Regions from separate parts of the Thermicanus aegyptius DSM 12793 genome, predicted to be linked through region 1. Evidence: riboswitches for the same ligand, from Rfam matches in the RefSeq annotation. Region 1 holds a riboswitch; each other region holds the start of a gene.
What was found. Region 1 has a riboswitch for cobalamin ahead of cobT (nicotinate-nucleotide--dimethylbenzimidazole phosphoribosyltransferase). Riboswitches for the same ligand answer to the same signal wherever they lie in the genome.
Positions count from the first base shown of each region.

Region 2: another riboswitch for cobalamin. It lies ahead of THEAE_RS0109130 (FecCD family ABC transporter permease); the one in region 1 lies ahead of cobT (nicotinate-nucleotide--dimethylbenzimidazole phosphoribosyltransferase).
Region 3: another riboswitch for cobalamin. It lies ahead of THEAE_RS0112000 (ABC transporter substrate-binding protein); the one in region 1 lies ahead of cobT (nicotinate-nucleotide--dimethylbenzimidazole phosphoribosyltransferase).

Region 1 is NZ_KI783301.1:443,415-445,680, reverse strand. It holds gene cobT (nicotinate-nucleotide--dimethylbenzimidazole phosphoribosyltransferase) at 1-942, opposite strand, end outside; cobalamin riboswitch at 1,189-1,389, opposite strand; gene THEAE_RS0102345 (cobyric acid synthase) at 1,449-2,266, opposite strand, start outside.
Region 2 is NZ_KI783301.1:1,699,760-1,702,025, reverse strand. It holds gene THEAE_RS20545 (ABC transporter ATP-binding protein) at 1-69, opposite strand, end outside; gene THEAE_RS0109130 (FecCD family ABC transporter permease) at 74-1,099, opposite strand; cobalamin riboswitch at 1,312-1,505, opposite strand; gene moaD (molybdopterin converting factor subunit 1) at 1,547-1,786, opposite strand; gene tatC (twin-arginine translocase subunit TatC) at 1,865-2,266, opposite strand, start outside.
Region 3 is NZ_KI783301.1:2,261,841-2,264,106, forward strand. It holds gene cobD (threonine-phosphate decarboxylase CobD) at 1-92, opposite strand, end outside; gene THEAE_RS0112000 (ABC transporter substrate-binding protein) at 121-1,134, opposite strand; cobalamin riboswitch at 1,351-1,552, opposite strand; gene THEAE_RS0112005 (universal stress protein) at 1,642-2,082, opposite strand.

The sequences.
Region 1 (2,266 bases):
CATCTGAAAGATCGGATCAAGGCCAAGATGCCGTAGCGCCACCGCATGTCCCGGTTCTTGTGAAAGATGTGAAGCAAGTAAGAACGGTTTTGCCTTGGGTGCCATTCTCACCGCGATCAGGGCAGCTACCGTTGAGATGAAACCATCCACCACCACGGGAATTCTCCTTCCAGCCGCTCCGATGATTAGACCTGCCAAGGCAGCAATCTCAAGTCCCCCCACTTTACGCAGAACATCAAACGGATCCTGTGGATCGGGTTGATGAAGCCTTAATGCCGTTTCGATCACATGTTCTTTATGCCTCAGACGTCCCTGGGAAACCCCTGTGCCTGCACCGATGACCTCTTTTACAGGAAGGCCGGTTAGTGCAGCGAGCAATGCGGAACTAGCCGTCGTATTGCCGATCCCCATCTCCCCTGTAGCCAGCAGGTTAGCCCCTGAATCCGCCGCCCAATGTGCCACCTCAATTCCGGCCCAGACCGCCTGCACTGCTTCCTCTTCACTCATCGCCTGTTCCCGTAGGAAATTCTTCGTGCCGAAGGCGATTTTCTTCTGAACTAAACCGGGAAGAGATAATTCCGCTGCTACCCCCACATCGACACAGATGACTTGAGCTCCCACCTGACGGGAAATTACGTTGATCGCTGCTCCTCCATGCAGGAAGTTGACCACCATCTGCCGCGTCACCTCTTGCGGAAAGGCGGAAACCCCCTCCGCTGCAATTCCGTGGTCTGCCGCCATGATGATGATCCGTTTGTCGGGGAATTCCGGGCGCTCCATCCCGGTCATTCCTGCCAATCGGATGGCAATTTCCTCTAACTTTCCCAAGCTTCCGGGGGGTTTGGTCAACTGATCCAGGTGCGCCGCCACCAGCTCCATCGCTTCCCGGTTCAGATCCGGGATCTGAGCGATCGCCCCTTCAATCCGTGAACGCGTACTCATCCAAAAACACCTCTTCCATCTATTTTTTCAACCTTTCCTGTGGATGGGGAAACGGCACAACCATGATCTAATTCTTTAAAGACCGCTTATAGGGATGAAGCGTCTGTTTATCTATTCTACTTTCCCCAGATTTGACACCAAAAAAAGAGATCTCCTTTAAGGAAACCTCTCGTGCAAACGGATATGTGGATAGACATCTCAACGTTTCATCGCATCCGAATCTGCCGTTGCCCTTTTCCTCGAAGGGAGCTTGCTCTCTCTTAGGCAGGTCTCCTGGCTTGCAGTTCCTCGATCTGTTCCCCTTCCCATGCACAACGTACACAGTGGTTGCCTTTCGGCGTGAACATCTCTCGCTGCTTACAGTGGCGGGACCGCGCCGGCTTTTCACCGGACTTCCCTATTAACACGTAGTCACTGGACTAAGTGACCTAAAAGAGTGTATGCAATTTAAATTCAAGATTAATTATAGTAAAATTTTTGCAAGTAGGCAAGTGTTCAATTTGCTCTCATCTAATACCGTCGCGCAAGTCGGTACGTATCCCCAGCATGTGATAGATCTTCCTCAGGTCGAGATGTCGGCGGACGATCTCCGCCAAACGGTCGTAACTGTCCGCTCGAATCTGCGCCATCGACCCAGTCGATGCTTGCGGAGGAAGACGATGCCTTTCTCGTATCTCGGAAAGCAAGGCGTTCCGAAAGCGATCGTTATGTAGTATCCCATGCAGGTAGGTTCCGATGACCAGACCATCACGGGAGAGATTTCCCTCCGTCCGCAACTTCTTCTCATTCCACTCTTTAACGTGGGCAAAGGGCTGCGACTCCAATCCATACTCCGTGATTCCCATATGAATCTCATACCCTGCGACATCAAGACCCTCGTATTTTCCTAAGAGAGTTCCCTCGACCAAAACCGTTCGCTTTTCAGCGCAGATCTTTGTGATGGTATCGAAAAAGCCCAACCCATCCATCTCGCTGATCTCCGATTCCCGATGATCCGGATCTAAGATCTTCTGTCCAAGCATTTGATAGCCTCCACAGATTCCTACCATAAGTTTCCCCTCCCTGCGCGCATCCAAAAGAGGGGTCACCCACCCGTTTTCTTTAAGCCAGAGAAGATCGACCATCGTATTCTTGGTCCCCGGGAGGATAACGGCATGCGCCTGTTTTATCTCCTGCGGTTTTTCGCAAAAGTAAACATGTACCCCCTCTTCCAGAAAGAGCGGATCAAAGTCGGTGAAATTGGCCATGTGGGGAAGCTGGACGATCGCGATTTGTACCAGCTCTTGTTGGCGGTGTTTTTCCATCTTTAAGTTTTTGTACCGTG
Region 2 (2,266 bases), 1.3 Mb from region 1:
ATGGAAGGAGACCTCTTGGATCATTTTCTCTTCTCCATATCCCCCCGATGCTTGATTAATCTTGAGCATCACTCTATCTCCCCTCCTCTTTTCTCAGCAGAAAATAGGTAAAGACAGGAGCCCCAATCAGAGAGGTTACCACTCCGATGGGAAGTTCGTTCGGTGCTGAGATCGTACGGGCGATTGTATCCGAAACGATGAGAAAAATTCCACCCCCAAGAAAAGATAAGGGAAGGAGATGCAGATGCCTGGGGCCTGCGAGCAGACGAATAAAATGAGGGACGACTAGCCCGACAAAGCCAATCACTCCGGCAACCGCTACCCCTGCTGCCGTCACCAAGGAAGCACCTATGATGATCCAACGCTTCGCTTGATCGGTTTCCACCCCAACCGTCTTCGCCACCTCTTCCCCTAGAACCATCACGTCAAGTTCCCTGCCCTTCCATAATAGGATTAAAAAACCGATCAGAATAATGGGTATAATGGGTAATAGCTCCTTCCATCCACGCATAGAAAAACTGCCCATCAGCCAAAAAACGATTTGTCGCAGCTCTTCCCCGCTTAGGGAGATTAACAGGGATATGAAAGCACTCACGAAAGAGCTGATGATGATTCCCGTTAAGATCAGCCTCTCCATCCCCCATCCTATCCCGTAATTGGCGATCGTATAGATCAGAAGGATGGATAGAAGGGCTCCGGCGAAGGAAAATAAAGGAAGCGTGAACCCTCCTAGAAATGCAGGGGGAATATGAAAAAAAAGGGCGATGACGGCTCCTAAAGAAGCTCCCGATGAAACTCCCAAGGTATAGGGATCCGCAAGGGGATTTCGAAGAAGACCTTGAAAAGCGGCCCCGGCTACGGATAATCCCCCTCCCACCAAAAAAGAGAGAAGAATGCGGGGAAAGCGGATCTGCCATACAATTAAATCCACGGTAGGATCAAAGGAGCTTCTCACCCAGGGAAAAAAATGTTCTCCCAATATTTGATAGACGGAAGCCATGGAAATGGGAGAACTGCCCACAGCGGCCGCCATTCCCATAGAAAGGATACCGGCACAACCCATGACCCCATATATAACCATCCATTTTTTCTTACTCATCTTTCTTCCCCTATCCTCCCCTATCCCATCCCGTGACTTACGTTTTATAAAAACGAAGCAAATGAAACGGAAGCACAAAAAAAGGATTTCCCCAAGGAAATCCTGTAAGCGGCAAACGTCCTTTTTAAGCATATCTTTCTTTAGATATTGAAGAAAAAGAAAGAGACGGATGGGAGACATCGCTGCTTACCCTTTTCCTCGAAGGGGATTGCGTGCATCATACCAAACAGGCAGGTCTCCTGACTTGCAGATCATCACCCTCTTCTCTCCCTTCCCATGCCGTAGACACAGTGGGTAAAAAAACGAGAATGGGCTAGCTGCTCACAGTGGCGGGACCGTGACGGATTTTCACCGGCTTCCCTTTTCACACTTGGCAAAACAAGTGACCTGTTCGGAACTATTTCCTCTACTTCATTATATCGAACCCTTCCGTTTTGGCAATACCTTTTATCCACCGCTAACAGGCGGGATAAAAGCAATCTCATCGTCGGGATGAAGAAGTTGATGCGGGAGGGCATATTCATGATTCACCGCCATCATCGCCTGAAAAAGTACCTCCTTCGTTTCCGGAAAACGCTCTGCGATGAAAAGACGCAAATCCTCTAAGGACATCCCTTCCCGATGCTCTACTTCAACGACTCCTCTCCCGATTTTTTCACCCAGACCTGCAAAGAATAAGACACGCACGATTGAATCCCTCCTTCTATCCTGAACGCTTCATTTCCCATCAACCAGGCCCATGGTCACGGATTGAAAAAGGAAAATCTAATCCCAACGACTTTCGGCTTCTTGATCTTCTTGTAACTGCTTTTTATAGACCAAAGAAGAAATCCAAACACTTATCTCATAAAGGAGAATTAACGGAATCGTAACGATCATATCGGAGACAAAATCCGCAGGGGTAACTACGATGGCGATGATGATCAGTATAAAATAGGCGATCTTTCTCATTTTCCGCAAGCGAAGCGGATTTAAGATGCGAAGGCGGGTTAAAAACATGACCACGATCGGCATCTCAAAGATGATGGCGATGGGCAAAAGAATATTAAACATAAACTCGAAATATTGATTAATCCCCAACATCATGGTGATCCCTAGCGAGGCGGAAAGGGATACCATGAATTGAATCATCATGGGAAAAAGGACAAAATACCCGAAACCAAGCCC
Region 3 (2,266 bases), 1.8 Mb from region 1:
AATTTCTCCGCCGCGCTCACCCGATCCCCCCCATGGCCATATTTCTCCAACCGACCCTCTTCGAGGTTCATCCTCGTCACTATCCTTTCCACTTGAACCTCCACTCACATCATCGATCACTCACTTAAAGACGTCCGGATAAACATCTTTCGCGATCTCCTCCAAGGCATCCATGAGACGAGGGCCAGGGCGTGAAACGGTATCCTGATTCAATTGGTAGATTTCTCCATTCTTAACCGCCGGAACTTCCTTCCAGGCCGGACGCTTCTTCACTTCTTCTACGGCATTGGGTACATAATCATAAGTTAACAAAATGACATCCGGTTTGGCCGCCACCGCCTGCTCCTCCGTCCACTTCGGCCAACCTTCCTGATCGGCGGCCACATTGATGGCTCCCGCCGCTTCGAGAAGCTCATTCATAAAAGTTCCCTTTCCGGTGGTATAAAGTTCCGGGGGAGCAGAAATCTCCACCCATACTTTTTTCTTTTTATCGGCTGGGATCGTTTTCGCTTTCTCCACCACCGCCCGGTAACGTTCCTGCATGCCTTTAATCACTTCTTCTCCTTTATCGGAAGTGCCCGTCACTTTCGCCAAAAGTCGAATAGATTCATAGACCTGATTCAGAGAAGTCGCGTCGTTCACCACCAAAACGTTTAACCCCGCTTCCCGCATCTTGGCCACCTGATCCACTTGTCCCGTCACATGCCACTGGTTGGCCAGCACAAGATCGGGATGGAGGGAGACCACTTTCTCAAGATCTACATTCATGTCGCCCACTTTCTCTTTGTTCTTTACCTCTTCCGGATAATTATCATTGCTCGTCACCCCTACGATTTGATCCCCGTATCCCAACGCATAAATAATCTCTGTATTGCTGGGAATGAGGGAGATGATCCGCTCAGGGGCTTTTTCCACCGTAATCTCTTTGCCCGTCCCATCCTTGACGGTCACAGGGAAGGCATTCTCTTTCGTTGGGTTGTTTTCCGTGGGGGCGGTCGTCTGTGGATTCGAAAGTTGACCGGATGCGCTCTGTTCCGGTTTCCCTTGATCGGCACTGCACCCGATCATGCCCATCATGACTAGCGACAAGATAAGCAGGAACAGGCTTAATTTACGAAAGATCGACTGTTTCATTTTTTCCCCTTCCTTTTTACTGGTCTATTGGTCCATAAACATTTTTATAAGGACAGCAGAATCGATTCCCTTTTCTTTCTATCCCACCTCCATCCTCGAGTTTCCCTTCATGGCGGCATGAAAAAGGAGACTTCCCCTTCAGGAAATCTCCTTTTGCAAACGGATTTCGATACAAAGCTATGTATCTTCTCTGCCGTTGCCCTTTTCCTCGAAGGGAACTTGCCGTTCTTTTAGGCAGGTCTCCTGGCTTGCAGTTCCTCGATTCGTTCACCTTCCCATGCACGACGGTACACAGTGGCTGCCTTTCGGCCTAAACGTCTCTCCCTGCTTACAGTGGCGGGACCGCGCCGGATTTCCACCGGACTTCCCTATTAACACTTAGCGAGTCAACTAAGTGACCTAAAAGAGATATGAAGTTGATCTAAGCTTAATTATAGTAAAAAACCGGAATGAATCAACCGTCTTAGGATCTAAACAGGATCAAAATTTACATCATTCATCCTTACTTTACTCCTCTTTCTTTCTGACCACCAATACCGGGCATCTCGTCTGATGTATCACCCCGTAACTAACACTTCCCAAAAGTGAACCTCTTAATGGCCCCATCCCCCTCGCCCCCATCACGATGTAATCCGCCTTCCACTGATCCGCAGCCTCCACGATTTTCTCTGCAGGGTTGCCCATCTCCACAACCTTTTCATAGGGGATGTGGGCTTCTTCCAAAAGGGACAGATAAGGAGTCATCACCGCCTCTCCCAATTCCTCGGCATAGGAACGTATTTCTTCTTTGGAGAAAAAGATCTTGGTATGGGCGGTATCGAAACTGGGCTGTACGTTCATGATAAGAACCTTGGCGGCAAAAGCCTTGGCCAGTTTCATTCCTTCCTGCAGCGCCTCTTTGGAATGGTCAGATCCATCTACCGGAACCAGAATCACCATCTTGAACATCGCCTCCCCTTCCGGCCTTTATCCAATCTGTATGATAACTTCGACGGAGGGAGGCGATTCCCCTTCCTTGCCGGGCTAGAAAAATAAAATCACACAAAACATTTTCATGATATCGTTTTCATTTTTATTATGATATAATAGAGAATAGTACAATAATTCTGTTACATAGAAAGGGAAAAGAAAT